Regions from separate parts of the Turicibacter bilis genome, predicted to be linked through region 2. Evidence: a T-box and tRNA genes for the amino acid it is inferred to sense, from the RefSeq annotation. Region 2 holds a T-box; the other holds one or more tRNA genes.
The links. The T-box of region 2 lies ahead of leuS (leucine--tRNA ligase). A T-box ahead of a tRNA ligase gene usually reads a tRNA of that ligase, here a tRNA-Leu.
Positions count from the first base shown of each region.

Region 1: it encodes a tRNA-Leu, which carries the amino acid that the T-box ahead of leuS (leucine--tRNA ligase) is inferred to sense. The anticodon was not compared.

Region 1 is NZ_CP071249.1:687,803-695,514, forward strand. It holds gene tig (trigger factor) at 1-790, opposite strand, end outside; gene J0J69_RS03225 (hypothetical protein) at 872-1,843, opposite strand; gene J0J69_RS03230 (ISL3 family transposase) at 2,047-3,342, shown strand; tRNA gene J0J69_RS03235 (tRNA-Arg) at 3,484-3,560, opposite strand; tRNA gene J0J69_RS03240 (tRNA-Arg) at 3,670-3,746, opposite strand; gene J0J69_RS03245 (hypothetical protein) at 4,219-4,608, opposite strand; tRNA gene J0J69_RS03250 (tRNA-Leu) at 4,934-5,020, shown strand; gene J0J69_RS03255 (YybI family spore inner coat protein) at 6,362-7,093, opposite strand; gene J0J69_RS03260 (GNAT family N-acetyltransferase) at 7,183-7,677, opposite strand.
Region 2 is NZ_CP071249.1:1,198,960-1,206,671, forward strand. It holds gene clpB (ATP-dependent chaperone ClpB) at 1-371, opposite strand, end outside; gene J0J69_RS05890 (Cof-type HAD-IIB family hydrolase) at 589-1,413, shown strand; gene J0J69_RS05895 (P-loop NTPase family protein) at 1,455-1,889, opposite strand; gene J0J69_RS05900 (class I tRNA ligase family protein) at 2,067-2,444, opposite strand; gene J0J69_RS05905 (YuzF family protein) at 2,659-2,961, shown strand; gene leuS (leucine--tRNA ligase) at 3,043-5,478, opposite strand; T-box leader at 5,903-6,123, opposite strand; gene mnmL (tRNA modification radical SAM protein MnmL/YtqA) at 6,352-7,308, shown strand; gene mnmM (tRNA 5-(aminomethyl)-2-thiouridylate-methyltransferase MnmM) at 7,310-7,712, shown strand, end outside.

The DNA.
Region 1 (7,712 bases), 510 kb from region 2:
TTTCGATTCCTTCACGATCTAAATCTTTAACAAATTCATCGTCTAATTGTGGTAATTCGCGAGTTTTTACTTCGTGTAATGTTACTTTGAATACTGCTTCAGCTCCTGCTAAATCAGCTGAATGATATTGTTCTGGGAAAGTTACTGTGATTTCTTTAGTTTCTCCAGCATTCATTCCTACTAATTGCTCTTCGAATCCTGGAATGAATGAGTTAGATCCGATTACTAATGGATGGTTTTCACCTTTTCCACCTTCGAATGCTACACCATCTTTAAATCCTTCGTAATCGATAACTGCAGTATCACCATTTTCAACTGCACCTTCTTTTACTACGATTTCAGCATGGTTTTGTAATAATTTTTCTAATTCAGCTTCTACATCTGCTTCTGTTACTTCAGTTGATAATTCTTCAACTTCGATTCCAGTATATTGTCCTAATTCTACCTCTGGTTTAACAACAACTGTTGCTTCAGCAACTAATTCTTGTCCTTTTCCAATTTGTTTGATATCCCAAGATGGTGCTGCAACTGGAGCAATGTTTGTTTCAGCAACTGCATCCATGTATGCTTTTGGTAATAATGCATCTAATGCATCTTCGTATAATGCTTCAACACCAAATTTTTGTTCAAACATTGGACGAGGCATTTTTCCTTTACGGAATCCTGGTGCTTGTAAATTTTTTGATACTTTTTTAAATGCAGCATCTAATGCTTTATCGAATGATTCTGCTGAAAGAGTGATTGTTAATTTTACTTTATTAGTTTCTACTGTTTCAACTTTAACTGACATGTCTAATAACCTCCATCTATTAACGTTGCGTTTACATCTTTGTAACAACTTTTAAATTATAACATAGGCTTTTCCTAATTTCTACATTAATGATGATAAACTTAGGATATACTGACTCATTTTGTATGTGATGTCAGTCATTGTATTTAATTTATCATCAAGCCCCTTTTGCTGCCTAACTAACTCCAGTTCAATCCCTAAGAGCATACGAGCTAATTCTTGGACGACTTCCCCTGGATTAACTTCATCTACAAACGGAAAGAGACACTGGTAAAAGAAGATTAGATGTTGTTTGAGTAATTGCCTTGTGTCCTCATCCACCTCAATTTCAAAGAGAAGGTGAATGGCCTGATTGAGTTGCTCATAAAATTCATCTAAACTATCTGCAGTTGTTTTAAGTTGTCTACTCATCATTTCACTATCAAAATTCACTTCACATTCAATTCCCTTTTGTACTAATAATTCAAATAACATGGTTTTGATAATAGGCTGAGAACAATTATTTAAAATAGACTCAAATTCCTCTTGAAATAACGTTAATTGAATCGGGTCAATTGCCTGCAAATCAGATAACACCATCAATCGGGTCTCAAAGCTAGATTCATTTTTTAACACTTGAATTTTTTTATCAATCGTTTCATACCAATAACTTTCATAGTATGTTTTTAATTGATAAACCAATTCAATGAGGTTCTTATTCGTTAAAACGTTTAACCCTAACTCTCGACCATATTCTAACTGCTTGGTCTCTACTACATCACCTGGAAGTTGAAACATCGTGACTAATATATCATGGGCCGCTACAATTAAGTCTAAACAATTTGCCGCTTTTATTTCTAAAATAAGTGCCTCACACATTTCAAATTCGCCTTTTAACATATAGGCCGTAATCAACTGCTTTTTCACTTCGAACTCAATCTTTTGATCTTTAACAACTTCTAAAAAATCTTCTAATAAACAAATTGCTTGGTCAATATAACCCTTTTCCATTAATTTAGTTGCTTGATCGATCTTTTCTTCATAATTTGTCGGGAAGTCATAAATCATTGCCATCTTTTCACCTCATGCGTTTATCTTGTAAACAACCCTTGTTTAATATTCACTTGAGTTTAGTTTTTTTGGTTCTATAATATTTGGTGTGGGTGATTCCCACACTTCTTTTATTTGGAATAAAAAATAAGTATAAAAAAAGAGACATCACGTCCCAAATTCTATACCATGTAATTGACCAAAAAAAACACGAAAGGATTGGGTTTATGTCTCACAATAATTGTATCTTAACTTTACTCGATTTAAAAGATAAAAATATTACTTTTTCAGAAAATTGGATGGAAGATGTTCAGATTAACGGGATCCGCTCTAAGGTCATTTCTGGTATCCTCTCTTTTCAACCGACCCATTGTTACAACTGTGGTCATCTCTTTGACTCACAAATCATTAAACACGGCTTCAAAACCTCTCGTATTAAGATGATGAAACTCTCTGGCTTTGATACCTATCTCGATTTAAAAAAGCAACGCTATAAATGCCGTCATTGTGATCGTACCTTTACGCTTAAAACCTCTCTCGTAGAATCTAATTGTTACCTTTCTAATCCCCTTAAACAAGCCATTTTCCTAGAGGCTAGCCATAAAAAATCCGAGTCAGATATTGCCCGTGAACTCAACGTATCCCATTCAACGGTCAATCGGATCATTCATACATCGTACGAGGAACAACCCCTTCATTTTAACTCTCTTCCAAAGGTGCTTTGTTTTGATGAGTTTAAGTCGGTCAAATCAGCGGAAGGGGCTATGTCATTCATTTTTTGTGATGCTTCTAATGGGAAGTTAATTGATATCGTTGAAGACCGTCGTCTAAGCACTTTAAAACCTTATTTCATGCGATTTTCTAAGGAGGCCCGTGAAGGTGTAACTCACGTTGTTATTGATATGTATGCTCCGTATATGACACTCATTAAAGAGGTGTTTCCCAACGCTAAAATTGTTTTAGATAAGTTCCACGTCGTTCAACTTTTATCTCGTGCCCTCAATAAAACTCGTATTCGCTTCATGAACCAAAACAAAGAATTCTACAATAAATTCAAACATTATTGGCGCCTTTTATTAAAAGCCCAAGAGGATATCCATTCTACCCACTACTTCTATTCTAACTGTTTCAAAAAGCAGATTTCTCAACAAGAAATCATCGACTTTTTACTCGCTTTAGATCCGGAATTAAAAGCCACTTATGACTTCTATCAAACCATCAAACAGGCCATCAAACTTCGCAACTTTGATGCTTTTCATCATGCCATTCAAAACCCCTCTGACTTACTTTCACCTGAAATGAAAACAGCTTTAAAAACATTAACTAACTACCAAGATTATATCAAAAATACGATTGAAACATCTTATACCAATGGAGTGCTTGAAGGGATTAATAACAAGATTAAAGTGATTAAACGCATGGCCTTTGGATACCGTAGTTTCTATCATTTCAAAGCTAGAATTTTGATTATCCATAAGTACACCTTTGAACAAAAAAATAAAAGGAATCAAACTGCTCAATGAGCAGCTTAATCCCTCACGATTACAGGTATAAAATTTCTTCACCCACACCAGTTGACAAAGAGCCGTTTTTTTCCGTTTCATCTTCCTTTTTAAACAACAAAAAAAGAACTACAATTATGTAGTTCATTATCTTCTATCAAATGGCATCCCGGGAGGGATTCGAACCCCCGACCGACGGCTTAGAAGGCCGTTGCTCTATCCAGCTGAGCTACCGAGACATTTTTTATTCAAAAACATTAAACAAACGACCAACATCGGACGTTAATATACACCTAACGCTTAGACATTAAAAAAACTACACCGTTGTAGTCATTTAGTTCAATTAAGTGGCATCCCGGGAGGGATTCGAACCCCCGACCGACGGCTTAGAAGGCCGTTGCTCTATCCAGCTGAGCTACCGAGACATTTTTTGTTTTGTTTTCCACATTGATTATTTTAAACCATTTACTGACGTTTGTAAACAATTTTTTACTCATTTATTCATGAATTTTTTTCCAATTAAAAGAGTTAGATAAATGATCAAAAGGTTTATCTAACCCTATCCCTTATTAAATGAAAATATTCTTTTATTAGTCAACTCTGCCTCAATAGCTGTTTATCGATGAATTAAAATAAAGTCTAATTCTGATAATGACTTTAACTAGTTTGAAAAAGAGGGGAATTTTAGAAATCCCCCCCTCTTTTTATTTTAGATATATTAGAGAACTATATAATTATGAAAACAGAAGTGTATTTCATCCCTGGATATCAGTCTTAGTTGCTCAATTGTTTTAATACTAAAACTGACGATAGTCCAACTAAAAGTTTTCCAATATAAAAAACTTATCTGACTTATATTTATTTTCCTTTGATATTGACAAACTCATCTATACTAACTTAACCTAATGGGAATTCTTTATGATCTAGCACTTGGCTAGGAACATGAACACACTGAATATCATAAGGCCCATATTGTATCACTTCTAGTTTTTTAACCCATACCCAACGGTCATAAGGAAATAATTTAATAACTTCAGCATATTCATGATAAAAATCATCTAAATAAGCTTGACACTCTGCTTCTGTATGAAACGGCATTTCAATTTGAATAAACGAACGTTTATATTCCTCTACTTTTTGTTCAACAAATGAAGCTAATAAGAAACCACTTAATGCTAACTCACGTTGACCCCAAGCTGAAATCTTACATTCAACCTCTTGTAGTGATTGATTAAAAACATCTTCACTCATCATTTGATTCACTGTAGGTTTCCAATATACGTTCATAATTGATCCCTCCAAATGGTTTCATTAGACGCCTTTTCTTTTCTGCTAATCTCACTCATTCATCGGATCACCACACTGATTTTTTTATTATCTGTTGTTAATGAGATTACCCCCCAAAAAAGAAAGCGTTTTATATTTATAATATACGCATCTTTTTTAAAAAAATGAGTATTATTTGTTGATTTTTTTGTATTTTTCTATTTTTTTCTAATTAAAATTTACATTAGGAATTCATTCACAATGATATACTACCGTTCACAATTGGAATTTTTTTGAAAAAAACACTTGCAACTGCTATAAGATATGATATAATAAATTTGTAAATGCCAGTGTGGCGGAATTGGTAGACGCAGTGGACTCAAAATCCACCGAAGCTTACTTCATGCCGGTTCGAGTCCGGCCATTGGTACCAAACCGAACAATAAACACCGATTAAGGTGTTTTTTTTATTTTTGATGACATAAACACAGACAACTCTTCTTTATTTTCATATGGTATATTGAGGATACCAAATCACTCATACATCCTAAAAACATTCCTAATTCAGTCTAATATCCAACTTTCCTACAACACTTTAACAAAATCTATTTACTTAATCACTTCCGGTATCCTCAGTCGATTAAGGACAGTAGACACAATCAAACAATTGATTAAATTTTTCTAAACATAAACATTCATACATTACCTATCATTCTCCTATATCCTTACTAAATTTTTATTTAAACTTCTATCTTTTAAACACTTTTAATCCATTGTTATAGCCATTATACTTCATACATTATTTATTTCTTTACCTTTTACTAACAAATAATCCTTTTATCACTTTATAAAACTACCAACATCTCATACACCATCACACTATTTACTCCACCATACTGTCACTTAAGAAGAAGCTATCTCATCGATAGCTTCTTTTTTATGGAAATATTTCGCATAAATACATCTACATGCTACAATTAACACAGTATGGTGTAGGAGGGCTTTCTATGATGTATCTAAAAAATACAGGCTATTACTATTACTTAGCTTCATTTGTTGATTTCATCCAATACTTGAAACACAAGCACAAGCCAATGTAAAACTTAAGGCTCATTTACCTACTTTTAGCGAAGAAATATTTAGTGAGCGTCATATTCAAATTTAAACTTTTGCTCGAGAAGCATGCCCTTATGGTGAGTTATTTAACTATTGAAGCCCCTCAAGTAAGCCCATATCTCTTAGTAAGAAAACAATGTGATTACATGGGGCTGTTCCTGCAACCATTAGAAATGAAACTTATCTCACCTTAGGTTAGAATGACCAATCACCTGACTTTTAGTTAGACTTAATCCAACGAATTCAATGTAAAAAAGCCATCAACCCAAACTTAAATCATTACCTCTATGTCATTAATAAAATATCCTCCCCTGATGCTAATCTTCAATTTTTCCAATTGGCTAACTTATCAAATCTATTTCCATTATTCATTGGAATGCTAATTTTAGCTTTACTAACGTATTCCTTATCCTATCAACCTACTAATGATGAAAAAAACATCATTCTTAGTTAAGATGATGTTTTTTTCATGACTTAATGTTTCATATCTAAAAAAATAATTCACATAAAATTAAATAAGTAATACACATTTCAAAAATAGCTCCAAATACAAAGGCTTCAATTGTCATCTATATCACTCCCATATAAAATACAGTTTCTGACCTTTAGTATTTGATTTTTTTTAACTTTTAATCATGATTTTTAGTTAAATCGCCTATTATTGTGAAATTAGCGTACGATAGACATAATATTTTCCTTCATCAAACCCTATGTATGATTGAACATAACCTAACGTATCATTATGTGAACGGCCTAATATTCGTTGGGTTAAAATCAGATCATGACCTTGAGAGTAATGTTTACTATTGATTGGATTTGAATCACTGACAGGAGCGACAACCCCTAATAATGGATTTTTTAAATTCCCTTGCGTATCGTAAATCGCCTCTAAATAATCTGAACTCCGTCTTGATAAATCTAAAATAGTTGTCTCATTTGTATTCAAATTTTTAATTTCGACTTGATACTTAGGTAAGTAGGTGACTTGAAATTTAAGTTTTTCTTCTAATAATTTATTACTAAATCCAAGTTGTACTGCCTTACCTTGATTAAAGAAAATATAATAATCGACTTGACTTCCGGTTCCACCACTAAAAATATAGACCCCCACGTCTAACAAACCATCATGCGTAAAATCTACAAGATCTATCCCGCCCCCCATTCCTTTTGAAGTTGGAATTGTGTAAAACTTTTTTTCTCCAGTTGCTCCATTTTCAACAACCAATGCAATATCGCTATAAATTAAATTATCATCCTCTTTAGTTCCTAATAAATAAATTTGATCGACTTGTTCAGTTCCCGTTAACGGAACCGTTTCATGAGCAAGTTGAATCACCTCTTTTTTCATAAATCGGTAATCAGTTTGATAACCACTAATACCATATTCCATTGTATCGCCTCACTTTAACTGTCTACTTTACTATATGCGTTTAAATGTTAGGCGAAACTCAAAGATAGATTAAATTACAAAATTATCATCTACCCAATGATCTGACTTCGACGCTCAAAAAAGATAACATCTCGAAAAGTACCATCCTCGCTTTCTCCCATTTTCTCACGATAACCAATTTCTCGAAAACCACATCGTTGATGAAGTGCAATACTTGCTTTATTTTCTGGAAAAATTCCAGAAAATAAACTCCAAATCCCCGCTTCTTCTGATTGAGTAATCATTTCATTCATTAAGGTTCTTCCAATCCCTTGTCCTGTATAAGCTCGATCTAAATAAATACTAATCTCGGCAACTCCTCGAAAGCATCGTCTTGAACTCATTAAACTCAAGACGATAAATCCACAGACCTGTCCTTGTTCATCAACTGCTACTAATCGCGGATACTGAAGATGTCCTTGATCAAAACTCTCCCAGGTTGGTACTTCTGTCTCAAATGTACATTGTTTAGAATCAATTCCCTGTTGATAGATGTTAGCAACCTTCTCATAATCAATTGCATCCATTGGGCGGATACTTATCATATTTACCTCTCCCTCATTTAATTAATATGGATAAT
Region 2 (7,712 bases):
TTCATTTGATAATCTTTTGATTCGAGCATCGCAAGCAAGACGTGCTCCACTGATAAATAATCATCTTTCCAAGCTCGAGCATAATCATCTGCTTTTAATAAAGCACGATTTAAATCTGCTGAAACGTATGGATCACCTGTTGCTCCAGTAACAGCTGGCTTTTTATCTAAAATTTGTTTTAATTCTTGTAATATCTCTTGAATCGGATAGCCTGCCTTTGTAAAAACACGAGCGGCTAATCCGTCATGGTCTTGTAATAAGGACATTAATAAATGCGGGGTATCAATCTCTTGGTGATTTAATGAAGTTGCAAGAGACTGTGCATTTACTAAGCCCTGTTGTAGCTTTTCAGTCATTTTATTAATATTCATGATTCTCACTCCATTTCTTCATCATCTATGATGATACTATCATTATACTCTTGTTTTAGCACTCAGTCAATAAGAGTGCTAATAATTCCAAAATGTAAGTGTTTATTATTTTGTAAATAGCCAAGACTAATCACGTTGCACAAATTTACCACATCTTGTATAAGTTCATTTAACTTGTTCGCTATCTGTGTTATCATATTTATCCGGAGGTGTTTTAATGGAAACAAAGAAACTAATCGTAACAGACTTAGATGGAACTGCATTACAAAATTGGGAAACACTTGACCCAAATACAAAAGAAGCTTTAATCGCTGCAAAAGAAGCAGGACATATCGTTGTGATTGCAACAGGCCGCCCAGCACGTGCATCGTTACACTTCTACAAAGAGTTAGGTCTTGATACACCTATTATTAACTTTAATGGAGCTTATATACATCATCCAGAAGACGAAACCTTTGAGGATATTGTGGCTCAAATCCCAACAGAGGTTGTTTTAACTTTATTCGATTCAGAATTAAAAGATTATATCGTCAATGCCTTTTGTGAATACAAAGATCACTTATATGTCTTACATCAAGGGGATACTATTCGTGATTGGTTCCATATTGAAACATGTACATCAGTGAAATACGGACCATTTAAAGAAACATTAGACGAACATCCAAACGGATTCTTATTAGAAGCTAAAGAGGGATACCCAGAAAAAGTCATGAATTTCTTACGTGAAAACTACGGTGACATCGTGACATGCCGCAAATGGGATGGCGATAATGTCAACATTATCGAAGTATTTAAATCAAATACAAATAAAGCAACAGCCATCGAAAAATTAGCTAAATACTTTAACATTGAACAAAAAGATATTATCGCCTTCGGTGACGGAGATAATGATATCGAAATGTTAACATATGCTGGAGTCGGTGTCGCCATGGATAATGCCATCGATAAACTAAAAGCAGTAGCGAACACCACAACAAAATCAAACAAAGAAAGCGGCGTTGCTCACTACATCCACGAATACATCTTAACACCTAAAAAATAAATAATGAAAAAGGTCATGAGCTTTAACTAGCTTATGACCTTTTAATTTGGGACTGTTAAATTTTTAACAAAGCGTCTCATTGTACGTCTATTTTTTATAATAATCACTTGTTTTTCTACTCCAAACTGATCTAATTTCTTCAGAACCCATGGACGTTTTACACGTTTATAGTAGAAAGCTTTTTTAACCCTTTTAAAATTAAAATGCAGTATGGCATCTAAAATATTTTTCCATAACGGAAAATCTACAAAGACAACTCCATTGGCCTCATCCCCCATTAAAGTTAGTGCCCGATTATAGGTTGTTCTAACTACCCATTCATTATTATTTAATAGAGCCTCTATTGCTTGCTCACGATTGTCATGCTCAATAATTTCATCGCCATTTATTATTTCTAATCCTGTCTTTTGATGCATCCAATTAGTTAATCGGTACATTTTTGTCGAATTTTCCCCTAAAACAATCCACCTTTTCATTCATAAATCCCCCTTTTGTTCATCTTAACACTTTTCCGCCACAATATATGTTGAAATATTGTACAATATTCTAAAAATTTCAAAAAGACTTAATTTACCTCATTTATATTCAAATAAAAAGGAAATTATACAAAAAACTCATGGTTTAACCCATGAGTTTTTTTGTATATTTAATAATTATTTAACAACGATATTAACTAATTTTCCTGGAACAGCAATTGTTTTTACAATTTCTTTTCCAGCAACGAAGTTTTGAACATTTTCATGTGCCATCGCTGTTTCTAACATGTCTTCTTTTGAAATATTAGCAGCTACCTCGATACGAGCACGTAACTTACCGTTAACTTGGGCAATGATTGTAATGATATCCGATACTAATTTTGCTTCATCATATGTTGGCCATGCTTCATACGAAACAGTTCCCTCATGTCCTAAGACTGACCAGATTTCTTCTGTCATATGAGGAGCAATTGGATTTAATAATTTAACGAATCCTTCTGCATATTCACGTGGAATGCTTGTTGCTTTATATGATTCATTGATGAAGATCATCATTTTCTATCAATCTTAAACTTATTTATCTCTCATTTATTTTTTCTTCTAAAAAATAAATTCTTCTCGATATATACTATCTCTTAAGTAACCTATCCTTTTAATCTTAATTTTCGATATAATTTAGTTTAAATTTTATCTCATTAGATATACCCGCACCCTTTATGACAAACAAAAATATATTATCCTGTAATGAATTTTAACTGAGGTGATAGGGATGTATTATTATTCATCCAATTATGAATATCCATATAGACAAAATGCTACAACTACTACACAAGCAAAAATGCCATCATTGATGACAAGTTTAGGAGAAGTTGAGTTAGAAGGTTACTATGACTTATTTGTTTATGAAACGTTATTTTCTGTTATCGGAGCAACTTTAAAAATTCAAATGAGTACAGGAAGTATTGAAGGAAAACTCATTGGCACTAAACCTGATCATGTAATTTTGGAAAGTAACGGAAATACATTTTTTATACGTATCAAAGAGATTGTTTGGATTATGCCTGTTAAATAATTTCTAACGCTTATTTATTTCAATAAACAAAAAACCCTCTAATCAGTGGTGGGATTAGAGGGCTTTTAATAGTTATTCTAATTATTTAACAACGATGTTAACTAATTTTCCTGGAACAGCAATTGTTTTTACAATTTCTTTTCCAGCAACGAAGTTTTGAACATTTTCATGTGCCATCGCTGTTTCTAACATGTCTTCTTTTGAAATATTAGCAGCTACCTCGATACGAGCACGTAACTTACCGTTAACTTGGGCAATGATTGTAATGGTATCCGATACTAATTTTGCTTCATCATATGTTGGCCATGCTTCATATGAAACAGTTCCTTCATGTCCAAGCACCGACCAGATTTCTTCTGTCATATGCGGAGCGATTGGATTTAATAATTTAACAAATCCTTCTGCATATTCACGTGGAATGCTTGTTGCTTTATATGATTCATTGATGAAGATCATCATTTGAGCGATCGCAGTATTGAAGCTTAATTTTTCATAATCCTCAGTTACTTTCTTCACTGTTTCATGATAAACTTTATCTAATTTTCCATCGTTTTCAGCGACTACTTTTTCAGCTAATGTGTGCTCTGGAGTCACGAATAAACGCCACACACGATCTAAGAAACGACGGCTTCCATCTAATCCTTCAGTTGACCAAGCGATAGCTGCATCAAGTGGTCCCATGAACATTTCGTATAAACGTAATGTATCTGCTCCATGAGATTCAACGATATCATCTGGATTTACAACGTTTCCTTTAGATTTTGACATTTTCTCATTGTTTTCACCTAAGATCATTCCTTGGTTGAATAAACGTTGGAATGGTTCTTTTGTTTCAACAATTCCTAAATCGAATAATACCTTATGCCAGAAGCGAGCGTATAATAAGTGTAATACAGCATGCTCTGCTCCACCGATGTATAAATCAACTGGTAACCATTCTTTTAATAATTGTTTGGCTTCTTCTGTATTTAATCCAACATAGTCTTCACCTTGTTTTAAGATATAGCCAATGTAGTACCAGCAGCTTCCAGCCCATTGTGGCATTGTATTTGTTTCACGACGACCTTTTACTCCATCTTCACGTACAACTTCTAACCATTCTTTTGCATTAGCAAGTGGAGATTCACCTGTTCCAGATGGTTTGATGTTATCCATCACTGGTAATTCAAGTGGTAATTGATCGGCTTCTAAAACAGACATTGTTCCATCTTCCCACATAATCACTGGGAATGGTTCTCCCCAATAACGTTGACGAGAGAATAACCAGTCACGTAGTTTATAGTTAACTTTACGAGATCCAGCACCGTTTGCTTCTAACCATTCAATAACAGCAGCTTTAGCATCTGCATTGTTCATTCCATTAATGAAGTCTGATTCGATGTGAGCATCATCTCCAGTGAAGGCACCTTCTGTGATATCCCCTTCAATGACTTGCTTAATTGTTAAGTCATATTTCTTAGCGAATTCGTAGTCACGCTCATCGTGTGCAGGCACTGCCATAACAGCTCCTGTTCCGTAGCTTGCTAAAACATAATCTCCGATCCAAACTGGAACTTGAGCTCCTGTAATTGGATGAATTGCGTAAGCTCCTGTTGCCACACCTGATTTTTCTTTATTTAATTCTGTACGCTCTAAATCAGATTTTGCTTTTGCAGCTTCTTGATAAGCAACAACCGCTTCTTTACATTCAGGCGTTGTAATTTCATTTACTAATGGATGTTCTGGTGCTAAAACAACGTATGTTACACCGAATACCGTATCAGGACGTGTTGTAAACACATCAAATGAATGTTCTGTTCCATTAACTTTAAAGTTAATTAACGCTCCTTCACTCTTACCGATCCAGTTACGTTGCATATCTTTAATGCTTTCTGTCCAGTCTAACCCTTCTAAATCTTCAAGTAATCGTTCAGCATAATGTGTAATTTTAAGCACCCATTGTTTCATTGGTTTCTTGATTACAGGATGTTCCCCACGTTCAGAGACCATTTTCCCATCAACATTTAAAACTTCCTCATTTGCTAAAACTGTTCCTAACCCTTCACACCAGTTAACTTCAATATCTTTAATTTCAGCTAATCCCATGTTATATAATTGGGTGAAAATCCATTGTGTCCATTTATAATATTTTGGATCGGTTGTATTTAACTCTTTATCCCAATCATATGAGAATCCTAATGATTGAATTTGTTTACGGAATGTATTAATGTTAATATCCGTAAATTCACGAGGGTCATTTCCTGTATTTAATGCATATTGCTCAGCTGGTAAACCGAATGCATCCCATCCCATTGGATGTAAGACACGGTACCCTTGCATACGTTTCATACGAGAAACAATATCAGTTGCTGTATATCCTTCTGGATGACCGACGTGAAGTCCCGCTCCAGATGGATAAGGGAACATATCTAATGCATAATACTTAGGTTTTGACTTATCTTCAGACGTTTTGAATGTCTTATTTTCTAGCCAATAATTTTGCCACTTTTGTTCAATCTGTTTGTGATCAAATGCCATAATTCTACCTCCGGGCCCCCGGCCTGCGAAGCAGGTATCCTCCACTGCTGGGGTAATCTTAAATTTGTAGGTGAGTCTACTATTCATTAAGAAAATTTAAATACTGCTTTCTTTTCTTAAATGATGAAGTAAACACTTCACTAAAATAAAACCAAATATTATGAATAATTTGTGACGAATCGATATAAATTATTCATTAATACAAAATAATGGATTAAATTCCATAAACCTATATCTTATTCTTTTTAATAAAGATGGGGTAAGAAAAATCTTTTATCCCTCACTCAAAAAGTTAAAGAGAACACCCTCTTCCCATCAAAGGAGGGAAAGCTAAGAGTCCAACTACTTCGCTATACATATAGTTGAATTAATCCACTAAAGCAGATCGTTGAACTAACAAAAAAAGTCCTTAGAATATTTCTATTCTAAGGACGTAAATTACGCGGTACCACCTTAGTTGCAAGAGTCTAAAAAAAGTAGTCTCTTACCTCTCTCATCTTTTAACGCAAGAATACGGCAATCATTACTTAAATTTCACAATTGCAACTCCGAGGTGAGTTCATAAGTGTTCTATACGAATTTACACCAACCATTCGCTCTCTACAATAGTCCCAACTTACTACTAGTCCTCTTCACGGTTCATATAAGTTTATTCTAGAAAAATTATATCAAACCTTTCACAAAAAACAAGATTTTTTATAAAAAAACGTCATAAAACAATATCTCGTGCCACTAATTCACATCTATGATAAAATAAAAGACGATAAACAAACAACATACCACAATCCTCATCATTTTAAAGGACTATCTTAAATGATTCATTCGTGATTGATTTGATAAAAAGAATATACTAAAAACAGGAGGAATAGATAGATGAACAATCCGTTTCCATACAGCTATGCTGATAAACGATACCATACATTAAACTATCATTTACGTGAAAAATATAACCAAAAAATCTTCAAAGTCATGATTAATGCTGGATTTACTTGCCCAAATATTGATGGAACGGTTAAATACGGTGGATGTACGTTCTGTAGTACCAAAGGTAGTGGTGACTTTGCTGGAAATCCAGAAGACAACTTAAAAACTCAATTTAATCAAGTCAAAGAGATGATGCATCAAAAATGGCCTGAAGCAGGATACATCGCCTATTTCCAAGCTTTCTCAAATACACATGCACCACTTGAAGTCTTAAAACGTAAATACGAAGCTGTGCTAGAATGTGATCCTAATATCGTCGCTCTTTCAATTGGGACACGTCCTGACTGTTTACCAGATGATGTCGTCGACTACTTAGGTGAATTAAACAAAGAAGTCGATTTATGGGTAGAACTTGGGCTTCAATCAATGCATGATAAAACAGGAAAACTTATTAACCGCGGACATGATTATCAAACATTAGTCGAAGGAGTTAACAAACTTCGCGCGAAAAATATCGACGTTATCATTCATATCATTAATGGATTACCAGGTGAAACACATGAAATGATGTTAGAAACGGCGAAAGCTGTAGCAGGACTTGATGTCCAAGGGATCAAAATTCATTTACTTCACGTCATTGAAGGAACACCAATGCACAAAATGTTAGACAAAGGGATGTTAACACTCATGGAGAAAGATGAGTATATCGACTTAGTGGTTGATCAATTAGAAATCTTACCCCCTGAAATGGTTATCCATCGTTTAACAGGTGATGCCGTTCGTGAAGAATTAGTTGGACCGATGTGGAGTTTAAAAAAATGGGAAGTTTTAAATGCAATTGATGATCGCTTAAAAGAGCGTAACACGTACCAAGGGCGACTTTATCAAAAACCGGAGGAAAACTAAGATGGCACAAACATTAGAACGCGTTCTTCCCTTTTCAAAAAATTTATTAGAAAAAGCTTTAAAACCAGGTGATGTTGCGATTGATGGAACAGCTGGTAATGGTTATGATACGTTATTTTTAGCAGAACTTGTTGGTGAGTCAGGCCATGTTTATAGCTTTGATGTCCAAGAAGAAGCCATTCAAAGCACGCAAACTAAGTTAAAAGAAGCTGATATTAACCATGTAACTTTAATTCATGATGGACATCAACATGTCCTAAACTATGTGCAGCAACCAATTAGCGCGGCGATTTTTAATCTAGGTTACCTTCCTGGTAGTGATCAAAGTATTACGACTCATGGTGAAACGACATGGAAAGCTGTCACTGACATTTTAAGCTTATTAAAGAAAAATGGAATTATTA